2 linked regions of the Siphonobacter curvatus genome follow. The protein of the gene in region 1 interacts with the protein of each later gene in a pairwise test. Links are inferred from orthologs where the notes say so. Each region holds a gene or a part of one and is shown on either strand. Other genes may lie near its edges.

Region 1 (8,149 bases):
CCGACAACTGACCAGCAATAACCTGTTCTTCAACGGCCCCCTTGCCACGCAACGCAATGGCGGTACAAAACCGAAACTATACGCTCCCACTACTTACAGCGTCGGGTCCAGTATTTCGCACCTCGACGAAACGACCTACCGTACGGGGACGGCCAATGCCCTGATGACGCCCTCGCTGGCCCGGGGAGAAGTCAACCAGAATCCGGGCCCCATCGTCATGAACATCTTTACGGATATGGGTTGGAAATCTACCTCTATTCTGCACGAACGGCTTCGGGATTCAGAAGATCTACTCGGACGACCCATTACGTTCCGGGCAACGGTCGTTAGTGATACCACATTGAAAGGGAACGTACGACTTTCCTACACGATCAATGATACGACCCGGGCGAATGCCACGACTGTTAACATGACCCAGTCGGGTTCGGAGTATACCTATACGCTGGCGGCGTCGAATACGCCCCGGATCATCCGTTACTGGATTACGGCCGAGGATAACTCTAACCGCGTTTTCACTAGCCCCGCCGAAGCTCCCAGTCGGGCTTTCTGGACCTTCCGTATCGGTACCGACAATACGCCACCCACCATTACACACGTTCCGCAATCAACGATTTTATCCACGGCAGATTCGCTGATTCTGGATGCCGATGTTTTTGATGACTTTGATTTCGGTATTGATACGACTTACATTGAGTACCGGATCAATGGCGTAGCTCAGGCTTCAGTGCCCATGCCTCGCTTAGGCTATTACGTCACCAATGGGATTCGCAGCAACAACATCTACGCAGTTGGCGTACTAACGTTTCCATCGGGACGGATTAAGGGCGGCGATAAGATTGAATACCGTATTGTAGCTCGTGACCGTTCCAAAGCCCGTAACCAGGGTACACTACCCGCCACGGGGTACTTCACCGTCAACGTAGCGGGCGTAGGTACTGCGGTTGCGGAGTACGTCAATGATTTTAATGCCACGACCGCAGCGAATGATTTTTCGGGGAATGGTTTCCAGATTACTACGCCGACGGGTTTCCTCGACGCAGCTATTCATTCCGATCACCCCTACGTTGATGGCCCTGCCAGTCAGGGGTACGAAGCAAACTACGTCTACACTTTACTGAAACCCATTCGGCTTTCGGATCAGGACCCCTTTATTCGGTTCGATGAAATCTGTCTGGTCGAACCAGGAGCTGCAGGTTCCATTTTCGGTAGTTCTGACTTCTATGATTATGTGGTGGTGGAAGGCTCAAGGGACGGGGGAAAAACCTGGGTTCCTTTCGATGACGGCTGGGATGCCCGGGCCAACAACGAATGGCTGACGGCCTATAATTCGCAGCTAGTTCGGGCGAACGGAGCCGAAAACTCTACCTACGCCGGTACGGCAGGGCTGTACAAACGCCGGGAAGTAAACATGCTGGGTTCGGGTTATTTCAGTCCGGGTCAGCAGGTACTGGTCCGTTTCCGCTTATTCGCCGATCAGCTTTCGCACGGCTGGGGCTGGAGCATCGATAATTTGTATATTCAACGGGCAAAACCGGTCGTTACTTCGGTAGAGCCTACGCTGCAACGGGCCATGATAGCGGTATCTCCAAACCCTAGTAATACGGGTGAATTTTTGGTGGAAGCGGACTTTCCTTCAGTCACCCAATCTTTAGGTCTTTCAGTCACGAACCTGTTTGGCCAATCGCTTTATCAGAAAACCATCGCCAATCCAGGTTCCTTGCGGGAACGCTTGTCGCTGACAAATCTGCCCGCGGGTACGTACCTGATTCGCTTCCAGACGGACGCCGAAGTCATTACCCGACGGGTCGTGATTGCCAAATAAAAACCAATACGTTACCAAAAGCCGGGTGCCTTATCTCACCCGGCTTTTTTGTGCTTCTAACGCTCTTCTTTAACCTGGTGACGCGTACCTTTAAGGCACGAATTACCCTTTCTCCCATGAAATTTCTCTGGTATTGCCTCCTTTGCCTAGTCCTGCTTGGGCAGTCTTCCTGCCGCGTAAGTCGTCAGCGGTCCTCGCTTACTTCGCTGGATACGCTCTGGCAGTCGAACGCGTTTCAGCATCACCACGCCGGACTGATGATTCTGGACGCGGATACCCGCAAGGTGGTCTACCAGCACAATGCCGAACGCTATTTTGTACCCGCATCCAACACTAAGCTTTTTACTTTTTATGCGGGAATGAAAATGCTGGGCGATTCCATCGAAGCCCTGCGATACGTCGTTCAGCAGGATTCACTAATCTTCTGGGGTACGGGGGATCCTTCGCTGCTCAATCCCAATCTGCCGAGTACCAAGGTGGTGGATTTTCTGCAATCCCGTTCGGAAAAGCTGTACTTCTGGCCCGGCAACCCGCTCCTTAAACCCTACGGACCCGGCTGGGCCTGGGATGATTACAACGACTATTACCAAGCCGAACGAACCAGCCTTCCCCTATACGGCAATGTCGTCCGGTTTACCCGAAAATCGGACCAAACAGTACAGGCTAATCCCAGCCAATTCCGGTATACACTGGATACGTTGCATCGGGATTTTCAGGTTCGCAGGGCGGAAACCGAAAACCTCTTTTACGGTACGAAGGCACCGATTCCCCTGCGGTATGAGCAGGACGTACCTTTCCGGACTTCGACGGAAGTAACGCTGCAGTTACTCAGTGATACGCTGCAAAAACCCATTACTCCTTTACCGGCTTTTACGTCGAAGGTATACCAGCCCCTGCGTTCGGTAGCGAGTGATACGCTTTTTAAACGCATGCTTCAGCCATCGGATAATTTCCTGGCCGAGCAGATTCTCCTACTCGTTTGTGCCAAACTCGAACAGCCTTTCGATCCCGGTACAGCGATTGATTACATGCTCAACAACCACCTAAGGGATCTGCCCGATGCTCCACACTGGGTAGACGGTTCGGGTCTTTCCCGGTATAATCTCTTCACGCCCCGCAGTATCGTGGCGTTACTGGAAAAACTACTCGCCGAAGTGCCCCGCGAGCGGCTTTTTCCGCTACTGGCCGTGGGTGGACAAAGCGGTACACTCAGGAATAGTTACCGCTCCGCCGATCGGAAACCGTACCTGTTTGGGAAGACGGGTTCGCTATCTACCTGCTATAACCTGAGTGGCTATTTGCTGACCAAAACGGGTAAAACGTTGCTGGTCAGTTTTATGAATAATAACTTCAACCGACCCACGAGTGAGGTACGTAAGGAAGTTGAACGCGTACTCACGGCCATTCACGAGCAGTATTGAAGCAAGGGTTGCGTGTCTATTATCCGTATTTCTTGCGTACTTTTGTCGCGGAAATCCACAATACATGCAGTCCCAAAAACCTTTCATTGTTGGCATTACGGGTGGTAGTGCGTCGGGTAAAACGTTGTTTTTGAAAAGCCTTTTAGCGGCTTTTCCCCAGGAACAAATCACATTAATTTCACAGGATAACTACTACCGGCCCCGGCACGAAATTCCGCTGGACCGGCACGGTGTCCATAACTTTGATCTTCCCGAGTCCATTGATTTTCAGCAGTACGCTCAGCACATTCACGACCTGCGGGAAGGGAAACTGGTGGAAAAACTGGAGTACACGTTCAACAACCCGGAGATTGTTCCGGCCATGCTGACGTTCCAACCTTCGCCCATCATTGTCGTGGAAGGTATTTTCGTATTTTACTTCGAAGAAATCGCGAACATGCTGGATCTGAAAGTCTTCATCGATGCTAAAAACAAGGTGAAGCTAAACCGCCGGATTCGTCGTGATGCCGAAGAGCGAGGCTACGACATCAACGATGTATTATACCGCTGGGAGCACCACGTCAAACCGACCTATCAGAAATACATCAAACCCTTCCGGGCTCAGGCGGATATTGTCATTCCCAATAACGAACACTTCGAAAAAGGGTTGGACTTGCTGGTCCATTATCTAAGAATGCTGATTACTACGTCAGGAAGCTCAAATCTGGGTACAATTGACCCTGAACAGGCTCGGTAAAAAGGCTTCTCCGGAAAATTGATTTTTCAGGACTTTCAGACCACTGGCAAAATGCGTTACTTTGCAGGGCATTTTGCGGGATCAAAGAAAGCGGACGTGGTTCGCGAAGGTCACTTGCCTTCCCTCTTTCATCTCTTTTCACGACAGGAAATCACCATAAACTTTTCTCTTCTATGAGTACGATTCAGTACGTACACGCTCGCCAGATTCTGGATTCGCGTGGCAACCCAACCGTTGAAGTAGACGTTCGCACCGAAAATGGCTTCCTGGGTCGGGCTGCTGTACCTTCCGGAGCTTCTACGGGCGTTCACGAGGCGGTTGAACTTCGCGACGACGACAAGTCTGTATACTTAGGTAAAGGCGTGTTGAAAGCCGTTGAAAACGTCAATGAACTGATCTACCCTGAAATTCTTGGTATTTCTGTATTCGAGCAGAACATGATCGACAAAATCATGATCGAGTTGGACGGTACGCCCAACAAAAGCAAACTCGGAGCTAACGCCATTTTAGGCGTGTCGCTGGCAATCGCTAAGGCGGCGGCTCAGGAAGCGGGTCTGCCCCTGTTCCGTTACATCGGTGGTGTTAACGCCAACACGCTGCCCGTACCGATGATGAACATCATCAACGGTGGTGCTCACGCTGATAACGCGATCGACTTCCAGGAGTTTATGGTTGTTCCGGCTAAAGCAGAAACGTTCTCGCAATCCCTCCGTATGGGAACGGAAGTATTCCACGCCCTGAAAGGTGTACTGAAATCAAAAGGGTACTCAACCAACGTAGGTGACGAAGGTGGTTTTGCTCCGAACATTCAGTCGAACGTAGAAGCGCTGGAAACGGTATTACAGGCGATTGAAAAAGCTGGTTACCGTCCGGGCGAAGACGTATTCATCGCCATGGATGCTGCCGTATCTGAACTCTACAACGCAGAAACGGGTAAATATATCTTCAAGAAATCAACGAAAGACGAATTGACGTCTTCTGAACTGGTTTCTTACTGGACGGAATGGGTCAACAAATACCCCATCATCTCCATCGAAGACGGTATGGCCGAAGACGATTGGGATGGCTGGAAAGCTCTTACCGACAGCATCGGTTCAAAAACGCAGCTGGTGGGTGACGACTTGTTCGTAACCAACGTGAAGCGTCTGGAAATGGGTATCGAAAAAGGTGTAGCCAACGCTGTACTGGTGAAAGTAAACCAAATTGGTTCACTTACCGAAACGATCGATACCGTAAACCTCGGCAAGCGTAACAGCTACAACAACATCATGTCGCACCGTTCGGGCGAGACCGAAGATGCTACCATTTCTGATCTGGCCGTTGCTCTGAACACGGGTCAAATCAAAACGGGTTCTGCTTCTCGTTCCGACCGTATGGCGAAATACAACCAATTGATCCGGATCGAAGAAGAACTGGGCGATTCAGCGTACTTCCCCGGCTTGAAAGCGTTCTAATTCGCTGGCAGTCTTTTGGGCTATGGGCTTGGGTTCTTTTCGGAGAACTTAAACCCATAGCCCATTTTTTTGTTACAAAGGTGTAATCCCCTCTCGACTATGTCTCGTTTCAAGCCCTCTCAATTTCGTATCCTGGCCGGAATCGTCTGGTTCGTGATGATTTGTATTAGCGACTACAGCCCCTTCAAACAGTGGGAAATGAGTCGTGAATTGGTGGCGTTAAAAGAGCAGAAGAAATTCATGGAAAAGGAAATCGTCCGGGTACACGACGAGCGGAAAGCCATCAACGAATCGCCCACATCGCTGGAAACGTTTGCCCGGGAAAAGTACCACATGAAAAAGGAAAACGAAGAGGTGTTTGTACTGGTGGATGAGCAGGGGAATCCGGTGGAGTGAGGGTTTGAGGTTTCTAGGTAGGTTTGAGATTAGGTTTAAGGTTTGACACTTGTTAGGTTTCCGTGAGTCGGCTGCAGTATTGGCTGAGGTTTGATTACAGAAGGGCGACTAGTGTACATTTCCAAACTTGTACCCACCATTAAGTAGTCTTTAACTGCCTGGTTAGCCAATCCGAAAGCGATTCGTAAAGCTCCCATGTATTGCGAATGCATAGCTGCTAAGTTCCAGATTACAAATCTGAAACAGCGAAGAGTCTACCAGACGATCTGAGCCTTACCGGTTTAGTAGCATTATGGATAATACTCCTTAGATTAACACCTTCTAGTCAGGAAATACTAATTGATCTCTTTTCAGCATTGAAAACTGCCCATTGAAAACAATACAATGATTAACGTTCTTTTTGTTTGCCTAGGAAATATTTGCCGCTCGCCGCTGGCGGAAGCTTTGTTCAAGAAAGCGGTGGAAGAACGCGGGCTATCCGACCAGATTTACTGCGATTCTGCGGCAACGAGTACTTACGAAATTGGTAATCGTCCCGATCACCGTACCCGCCGCAATGCGGAGTCGCATGGGCTGCAGCTCGATCACCGGGCCAAGCAGCTTCGCAAGTCCGATTTCGTGGATTTTGATTACATCATTGGCATGGATGATTCGAATTTTGATAACATTCAAACCATGTCCTACAAATTCAGCGGAGCGTATCCCCGTCACGAGCAGGTATTCCTCCTACGGAAATTTGATCCACTGGTGGATTCGTCCAGCATGACCATTCCTTCCCTGCCCGATCCGTATTACGAGGCGGATGAAGCCTTTGAAGAAGTATACCAGATTGCCGAACGCAGTACAAAGAAGCTACTGGACTGGATTGTTGAGCAGCATGGCTTAACGGCTCGCCAGGATTAGAGCGGCTTTTATCCGCCGCTTTTCATAAACTTCTGTCCCGATTCTGATTCCTTCAAATTACCTTTGCTCCGAATTCCATTGATAGGTCCATTCTCATCCCCTAAATATCGTGAGCAAAAAAGTTCTCTTAGTCATCCTCGACGGATGGGGCATTGCCAAACAAGGTGAAGAAGACCGTTCGGCGATCATTGCCGCTCAAACGCCTTTCTACGATTCCTTATTTGCGAATTATCCGCATTCTACGCTCGTCACCTTCGGCCCGGCGGTAGGTTTGCCCGTGGGTCAGTTTGGCAACTCTGAAGTAGGTCACATGAACCTCGGAGCGGGTCGTACCGTTAAGCAAAGTCTAGTACGGCTGAATGATGCCATCGAGCAGGATACCCTTCGCCACGAACCCGTATTGGTAGAGGCTCTGGAATACGCCAAGGCGAACCAGAAACCGGTACACCTGATTGGACTGGTTTCCGATGGCGGTGTACACGCCCATATCAATCACCTCAAAGCCCTTTGCAACGTTGCCAAAGACAATGGTTTGCAGGACGTATTCATCCACGCCTTTACCGATGGCCGGGATACTGATCCTAAGTCTGGTGTAGGCTACTTAACAGATCTACAGCATTTTTTGCCGACTTCCGTTGGGAAAATTGCTAGTGTTACGGGCCGGTATTACGCCATGGACCGGGACAATCGTTGGGAACGCATCAAGCTGGCCTATGACGTGATGGTGAAAGGCGTAGGCCAACTAACGCCCGCTGATCAGCTGATTCCAACGATGCTCCAGTCCTACGCAGAAGGCGTAACGGATGAGTTCATCAAGCCGATCTTATTGACGGAAAATGGTCAGCCGATTGCGACTATTCAGGAGGGCGACGTCGTTCTGTGTTTCAATTACCGCACCGACCGTCCGCAGGAAATCACGAAAGCTTTAACGCAGGAAAATTTCCCGGAATACGGTATGCATACCCTCGACATCCGGTATCTGACGCTGACCAACTATAATAAGTCGTTTACGGGTGTTCATGTGATTTTTGACGATTCCAACCTGCCCGCTACACTGGGTGAAATCATCTCGAAAGCGGGCAAGAAACAAATCCGGATTGCTGAAACGGAGAAGTATCCGCACGTCACTTTCTTCTTCTCCGGAGGTCGTAACGAACCTTTCGAAGGAGAAAATCGGATTCTGTGCCCGTCGCCCAAAGTAGCTACATATGATCTGAAACCCGAAATGTCCGTCTACGACGTTCGGAATGCCTTAGTTCCTGAACTGGAAAAAGGAGAAGCGGATTTCGTATGTCTGAACTTTGCCAACCCGGACATGGTAGGCCACACGGGTAGCTTTGAAGCCGTAGTTGCTGCCTGCGAATCAGTAGATGTGTCGCTGAACGCCGTTGTTACCGCCGCCCGCAACAGTGGGTAT
Region 2 (8,024 bases), on another replicon or contig:
TTCAGCAAATGTTCCGCCGGATCAAGGGCGAAACGGGTAACCTTGAGAAGTATTAAGTATGACCTTACTGGAAGAAATTGACTGGCTGCTCATTGGCGAATTAATCTACGGTTTGATCGTAGCTGCCACTTGTGTACGCATCATTTATGACACCCGGACCAGTACGAAAACGCTGGCGTATCTGCTCTTAACGGTTTTTCTGCCCGTTGTCGGCATGATTCTATACTTCTCGGTAGGACTGAACTATCGGACCCGTAGTCTGTACAGTAAGAAACTTTTCGACGATGATCAACTCCTCAAGAAGCTCTACGCTCAGATAACCCGGGTTACCCGTAATAACCTCGAAACGGACCATGAGGCCGTGCAGCAGTACCGCGAACTGGCGTATTTACTTCTCAACGATAACATCAGTCCGTTAACGGCTAACAATGACATCAAAGTCCTTCGCAACGGTGAAGAAACATTTCCTGAAATTCTGAAAGCCTTGCGGGCAGCCAGGCATCACATTCACATCGAGTACTACATTTTTGAGGATGATACCATTGGAAATGCGATCAAGGACGTGCTGATCGAAAAAGCCCGACAGGGTGTACAGGTTCGATTTATTTATGATGATTTTGGTAGCCGCTCCATTCGCCGCACATTGGTACCGGAACTGCGGGCGGCGGGCGTGGAGGCGTATCCCTTTTACCGTATTATATTCATCGCTCTAGCCAACCGACTGAATTACCGCAATCACCGGAAAATTATTGTGATTGACGGGAGTACGGCTTTTACCGGGGGAATTAATATCTCGGATCGGTATCAAAACCCCAATTCAAATAAGCTGTACTGGCGAGATACGCATCTGCGAATCGACGGACCGGGGACGTACTATTTACAGTATATTTTTCTCTGCGACTGGAATTTTTGTGCCGGACAATCGCTCATGCCCGAACCCGAGTTTTTCTGTGAACCCGAAGCGTCACAGACGAACGCTCTGGTACAGATTGCTTCCAGCGGTCCCGATTCCGTTCAGCCCAGTATTCTCTTTTCGCTGTTACAGGCGATTAATCTGGCCCGAAACGAAATCCTGATTACGACGCCTTATTTCATACCGGGAGACAGTCTGCTGGATGCCCTGATTGTGGCGGCTTTGAGTGGTGTAAAAATCAAATTACTCGTACCGGGCATTTCGGATTCCTGGCTGGTCAATACGGCCGCTCAGTCGTATTACGAGGATTTGCTGCGGGTAGGCGTGGAAATTTACCGGTACCAGAAGGGCTTCGTTCACGCCAAGACCCTCGTGGCCGATGGCTTACTGTCTTCGATCGGAACGGCCAATATGGATTTTCGAAGTTTCGAACTCAATTTCGAAGTGAACGCCTTTCTCTACGACGCTCAGGTGTCCGAATACCTGCGTAATATCTTTTACGAAGACATACAGGACGCTGAACGGCTCGATCCTAGTCAGTGGCTACAGCGACCAGTCTGGAAGAAAATGCTGGAAAAAGTAGCCCGCATGATTTCACCTTTACTGTAGGATAAGGGCTAAGTGTGGAGTGATCCATACTGATTTAGAAAGCTTAAGGATTCACTGACAGTTGCTCATTATTTTGCGGCAGTTTGGCTTTATACCGGGGCAACTTGGTAGCGATAAAAATACCGAGAGCCACCAGCGACCCTGAAATCATGAATACATACTGAATGGAGTAGTGTTCAGATAGCATTTCCGACGTATTCCGGCTGATGTAATACTGGTAGATAAATTGCTGAATCATCCCGCTAAAAGCGATGCCGATAGAGCCACTGAGTTGCTGAATGAGCGTATACACCGAAGAGGCGGGCGTCACCTGATTGGGGAGTACAGCATTCATGGCGGTAGCGGTCAGCGGCGTAATCAAGAGACCCAGTCCAATTCCCCGAATCATCATGGAGAGAAGTACATACCACACCATGGGCTCATTGATTTGCGAGAACAGGAACATGGAAAGAGCCACCAGTCCCAGCCCCGCCATGACAAAACGTTTGGGGCCGTACTTATCCGAGAGATTCCCCGCGAGTGGCGTAAAAATCGCCATCATGATGGAGTTGGGCAGAATCATCAGTCCGGATTCCAGTTCAGAAAATTTCAGATAACCCTGGAGTAAGAACGGTAACAGAAATAAGCCACCGAACAGAGCGATAGAGCGAAGTACCGTAATCAGCACGCAGTACACGTACGTCGGTCGCTCAAAAATGCTAAGATCAAATAAGGCTCCGGGCCGATGATAGCTGCGTTTGATAAATACGCCCAGGGCTACTAAGGAAAGCACTAGAGGCAACCATACCTGCAAAGACCCGAATCCTTGGCTGGAAAACTGGGCAATGGCAAACTGAAACAGCAGAATAAATAGCGTAAACAGAGCAAAACCACTCAGATCGAAATGAATGCTGGTATCCCGACTACGGTCTAGAAACTTCAGTGACCGCATAGCCAGTGCAATAGCCAGGATGCCAATGGGCAGGTTAATGTAGAAGATGGAAGTCCAGCCGAAATATTCCGTCAGCAAACCACCCAGCGTAGGCCCGATCGCCGGACCCGTAATGCCTCCCAGCGACCACCATCCCATGACTTTACCGCGTTCGTTAGCTGGAAACACGGTTGTCAAAATTGCCATGGCTGTGGGAGAGAGCGACCCCCCGCCGAAGGCCTGAAAGGCTCGGGCCGTAATGAGTTCGGGCAGGGTAGTGGAAAGGGCACAGCCCAGCGAACCTAAGATAAACAGCAGTAAGCTTCCCAGATAGAGTTTATAAAAACCAATCCGCAATCGCAGCCAGTTTGTCAGGGGCATGAAAATACAAAAGCCCAGCATGTAAATGGTAATGACCCATTCAATCTCATCGACGTTTACCCCAAACTCCCGACTCATGGTGGGTAAGGAGACATTCACAATACTGCTGTCAATGCCTGCCATCAGTGTTCCCAGCATTAAAGGGATAATCAGGGAAATAGTATTCTTCATAAATCGCTATACATTCATCCGGTAGTCGAAGCTAAATCCGAAAAAATCCTTCCACAGTCAACTATTAAGCCTCAACTACAAACCAAATATGAAAAGCTTTTCTATTTTTGTAACACATCGTCCCTGATTTGAAACCTTCCCTGTGAACGTAACTACGCAATCTTCCTGGCGAAGCCTGTACCGGCTGACGGTCGCGAGATTTTTTCTCGGCCTGTTTACGGTAATGCTCGTCAATGGCGTAGTGTTCCGGCACGGGCACCGACTGGCCGATGGACGGATTATTTCTCACGCTCACCCCTTCCGATCGAAGACGAAAGGGCCCATTCAGCCCAACTCCCACACGTCACTGGAGTTGCTGTTACTGGATGCGGTGTCCAATCCCGTACTGGATCTGCCGAGTGTTGAATCGATTGATTTTCAGACTTGGGAAATTGAATTAAGTCCGGTTTTTACGCTTTTCTACCAAGGAATTACGCCGATTGGTGAATTCCTCTATTACTCCCTCCGAGGTCCACCCGCGGCCTAGTGTAACTCATTTTCGAAATGGTTGGCTATTCAGGCCTAACGTAGAGGTGTACCGGCTCCGCAGGAGATCGTATGTCTTTGCACGTCAGTTTAGTCCAAGATTTCTCCTTTCTTTCTTTTTGTATCCTAGCAGGTAGCATCGCGTGCAGTTCCCATGCCTTGGGGTGTGCGTAGGCCTGTATGGTCCATTTTTCCCGCAAAAACACTCGATGAAAAATATTTTCTTCTTCTTCTGCTTTCTGCTTTCAGGAAGCCTGTTTGCTCAGAATACCCTTTCCGGTAAAGTGATTCACCGGGAAGATAACGAAACCGTCGTGGGTGCGACGGTATACATTCCGGAATTACGCGTGGGAGCCACTTCCGACGTAAACGGTGCCTACAAAATCTCTAATCTGCCCAAGGGCACGTTTACGGTGCAGGTTAGCTACGTATCCCACCGGACGGTGATTGAAAAAGTGACCGTGGATGGTGCAACGACTAAGGATTTTGTGATGGAAAACGCCGCTCAGTCGCTCGAAGAAGTGATTGTTTCGGGATCATCCACGAAAACAGTAATCAAGGAAAGCCCCATTCCGATTGCAGCCATTACGCAGTTGCGGTTATTACAGCAGTCTTCGACCAACCTGATCGATGCCGTGGCTAAACTACCCGGCATGTCGCAGGTATCGACTGGAGCGGGGCTGAGTAAGCCCATCATTCGGGGGTTGGGCTTCAACCGGGTAATTACCATGCACGACGGCGTACGGCAGGAGGATAACCAGTGGGGTGAAGAGCACAGCATCCAGATTGATGAGTATTCGATTGATCGTTACGAAATCATCCGAGGAGCCGGTTCACTAATGTACGGTTCCGATGGGTTAGGAGGCGTAATGTCCGTATTGTCGCCGCGTCCGATCGAGGAAGGCAAAATGGTGGGTCGAATCCTGAGTAACTATCAGACGAATAATAATCTCTACGGAATCTCGGCTCAGATCGCGGGCAACAAAAACGGATTTGTCTGGCTGGCTCAGGCTTCAACAAAGTCCACCAAGAATTACCGCAATGCGTACGACGATCGCGTGTTCGCCTCCAATTTTACCGAGCCAATCAATTTCAACGGCTATTTTGGTTTAAATAAAAAGTGGGGTTATTCCCGCATTCACTTCCTGCGGACGTTCCAGAAATACAACATCATCAATGGTACCCGCGATGCGTCGGGGCGCTTTACAACGGCGAGCGTTAATGGGATCGGCGAAGTAGTAGACCGACCGGTTACGAATGACGAACTCAACAGTCGCAATTTCATTCCGTACAACTCGCAAAAGCTCATTAACGAAAAACTTTCCTGGAATAACCTGGTCAATTTCGCCAATGGCTCATCAGCTACGGCGGTCGTGAGTATGGCCCGAAACCGCCGTAGCGAGTACGGAGATGTGACCCGTCCTTGGGAGTCGCAACTGGACTTGTACCTGTACACCAATTACTACGATGTGCGGTACAACTTCGCGGCCAAGAATAACTGGGAGGTGAACGTCGGTACCAACGGGATGTTCCAGCGATTGGACAATCAGGGTTTTCAGGTACTGTATCCGAACTACAACCTCTTCGACAACGGTGTATTCCTGTTCGCCAAGAAGAGCTACGATCGGCTGAAGCTTTCCGGCGGGGTGCGGTATGACATTCGCTTACTCGACATTGGCAAACTATACATTGATCCGGACGGTAATTTCCAGGTAACGCCGCAGGGTGCGGGCAGTGAGCGTTTTGCGGGCTTTGATAAAAACTACCAGAACGTATCGGCCAGTCTAGGTGGCGTGTATAACCTGACCGAAAAATTAGCCGTACGGGTGAATGGTTCGCGGGGTTTTCGGGCACCTACTGTACCCGAGCTTTCGTCAAACGGCATTCACGCCGGGACCTTCCGCTATGAAATCGGTAAGCTCGACGCCGTGCCGGAAGTGGCCTATCAGGGCGATTTAGGATTGACGTACGAAGACAAAAACTGGTACGTGGATCTGAGCGTCTTCCAGAACTCGATTCAAAACTACACGTACTCCGAACGGGTACAGAAACCCAACGGTCAAGATACGCTGTACAATGGCAACGTTCCCATTTACCGCTACGCTCAGGGCAATGCCCGGCTTCGGGGTATGGAAGGTACGGTAACGTTCAATCCGCAGGCGGCTCGCTGGTTTAGTATTACGCAGAGTTACTCAGCGGTATTCGGGGACAATCTCTCGGCCCGCGAAGAGGAAGCTAAATATTTGCCGTTCATGCCCGCTCCCCGCTGGATTTCGCAGGTAAAACTGACGAAAGATCGGTACCGGGATTTTCTACGGAATCTGTACCTGACCGTGGATCTGGAAGTAACGCAGAAACAGAATCGCTTTCTGGCTGCTTACGGTACGGAAACCGCGACACCGGGGTACCAACTCGTGAATATCGGATTGGGTACGGACATCGTAACGAAAAACAAACGAACGCTGGCATCCTTCTACTTCTCGGCTAATAACGTTTTTGATGTAGCGTATCAGTCACACCAAAGTCGTTTGAAATACCTGGAAGTCAATCCACGAACGGGTCGAGCTGGGGTATTCAATATGGGCCGGAATTTGAGCTTTAAGTTGATTATTCCGTTTGAAGTGAAGATTTAGAAGGAATATTAAGCACAAAGAAGGACGGGCATTCGCTCGTCCTTCTTTGCGTTTGAGGGGGTTGGGCTAAAACCTAACCATTAGAGAATGGGTCGAACCTACGGTTCTTCGGCATTCGCTGTAGTTGCGAGGAAGAGCCGTAGTGTCAGTTTGTTTCGTTCAACCCTTTTGATTGAAGCCGTTTTCTTTTGAATTAATTACAACGCCGCGTCCTTCTTCAAATCAGCAATCACTACTTCCGGGCTTTCCGCGGAAAAAACAAAGTTTCCGGCGACGAGTACATCTGCCCCGTGTTCTACCAGCTTTCGGGCATTCCCCGCATTCACCCCGCCGTCTACTTCAATGAGTAACTGCGGGTTAAGCGTATAGCGTAATTCCGACAGACGGTTGATTTTCTCGTACGTCCGTTGGATAAATTTCTGTCCACCAAAACCCGGATTCACGGACATAATCAGTACTAGGTCCAGCTCTTCCAGAATATCCTCCAGCAGGAAAACGGGCGTATGCGGATTAAGAGCCACGCCCGCCTGACAACCCGCATCTTTAATCTGCTGAATGGTACGGTGCAGGTGCGTACAGGCTTCATAATGAACCGTAATGCGATCGGCTCCGGCTTTTTGAAAGGTCTCGATGTATCGTTCGGGCTGCGTAATCATCAGATGCACGTCGAGGGGTTTCTGGGCGTAGCGTTTGACGGCTTCGACCACTGGAAAACCAAAAGAAATATTGGGGACAAAGACCCCATCCATGACGTCCACGTGAATCCAGTCGGCTTCGGAGCGGTTGAGCATTTCGATTTCACGTTGCAGGTTCGCAAAATCAGAGGCAAGTATCGAAGGAGCGATTAAAGGCGTTTTCATGGAGCAAAGGTAAATTTTTCTGTATGCGAAAGTTTTAGACCTTTGTATAAAATCAGTTTCCAGTGGGCAAAGACTGCGTTTAGGGTAGATAAAACCGTCACGCGTCGCACTGAAAACGGTCCCTTAGTAACCGTACGCATGACTCCTCAGCAACGAATTGACGAACTAACCGAACGTCTTCAGTATTTAAATAACCGATATTATCAGGACGCCGTTTCTGAAGTATCTGATTTTGAGTTCGACGCCCTTTTGCGGGAGTTGACGCAGCTCGAATTAGAGTACCCGCAATTCAAGCACAAAGGCTCGCCCACGCAGAACGTCGGGGGTACCGTTTCCAAAGAATTTGCAACCGTATTCCATCGGTATCCGATGCTGTCGTTGTCGAATACGTACAACGAACAGGAAATTCTGGACTGGGAGGAACGCATTCGTAAAATCATTCCTGAGGAAGACGTTGAATTCATTTGCGAACAGAAATTCGATGGTATTTCCCTGTCCATCCGCTACGAAAACGGGCTGCTGACCACGGGTGTCACCCGGGGGGACGGAACGCGGGGGGATGACATTACCAATAACGTGCGAACCCTGCGAACTCTGCCGCACCACATCGAAGCCGAAGATTTGCCGCCAATTTTTGAAGTACGTGGCGAAGGCTTCATGCCGTTGCTTTCGTTCAATAAGCTCAATCAGGAACGTGTGGACATTGGCGAAGAACCGCTGATGAATCCCCGTAATGCCGCTGCTGGAACGTTCAAATTACAGGATTCCGCGGAAGTGGCCCGTCGCCGACTGGATTGTTACCTGTATACGTTCCTGGCCGATACAGAAATTTTCAGCACGCACGAAGAGAGCTTACTGGCCCTGCAACGCTGGGGATTTAACGTGTCGCAAACCTGGCGAAAATGCTCCTCGATTCAGGAAGTACTGGCTTACATCAACGAATGGGAAACCAAGCGTTTCGATCTGCCTTTAAATACCGATGGGATTGTCATTAAAGTCAATTCCTTCGCTCAGCAACGGGA

The links.
Region 2: the proteins of eno (region 1) and rpe interact in binary tests that used the Escherichia coli proteins (3 or more experiments, as listed by UniProt). The link is inferred for Siphonobacter curvatus from one-to-one orthologs.

What each region holds. Positions count from the first base shown.
Region 1 is NZ_PTRA01000003.1:102,670-110,818, reverse strand. What follows is about bases 3,315-6,292. They hold eno (phosphopyruvate hydratase), read left to right. Parts: upstream 3,315-4,152; coding sequence 4,153-5,433; downstream 5,434-6,292. Other genes in these bases: C5O19_RS17480 (low molecular weight protein-tyrosine-phosphatase), read left to right, coding at 6,214-6,292; C5O19_RS17485 (FtsB family cell division protein), read left to right, coding at 5,533-5,829; udk (uridine kinase), read left to right, coding at 3,315-3,979. Also shown: C5O19_RS17505 (T9SS type A sorting domain-containing protein), read left to right, coding at 1-1,822; C5O19_RS17500 (D-alanyl-D-alanine carboxypeptidase/D-alanyl-D-alanine-endopeptidase), read left to right, coding at 1,939-3,243; more of udk, read left to right, coding at 3,308-3,314; more of C5O19_RS17480, read left to right, coding at 6,293-6,732; gpmI (2,3-bisphosphoglycerate-independent phosphoglycerate mutase), read left to right, coding at 6,842-8,149. UniProt on the Escherichia coli protein: Catalyzes the reversible conversion of 2-phosphoglycerate (2-PG) into phosphoenolpyruvate (PEP). It is essential for the degradation of carbohydrates via glycolysis.
Region 2 is NZ_PTRA01000001.1:2,450,644-2,458,667, reverse strand. What follows is about bases 5,172-8,024. They hold rpe (ribulose-phosphate 3-epimerase), read right to left. Parts: upstream 7,003-8,024; coding sequence 6,340-7,002; downstream 5,172-6,339. Other genes in these bases: ligA (NAD-dependent DNA ligase LigA), read left to right, coding at 7,141-8,024; C5O19_RS10225 (TonB-dependent receptor), read left to right, coding at 5,172-6,142. Outside these bases: C5O19_RS10245 (metal-dependent hydrolase), read left to right, coding at 1-56; cls (cardiolipin synthase), read left to right, coding at 59-1,522; C5O19_RS10235 (MDR family MFS transporter), read right to left, coding at 1,566-2,984; C5O19_RS10230 (hypothetical protein), read left to right, coding at 3,127-3,510; more of C5O19_RS10225, read left to right, coding at 3,719-5,171. UniProt on the Escherichia coli protein: Catalyzes the reversible epimerization of D-ribulose 5-phosphate to D-xylulose 5-phosphate.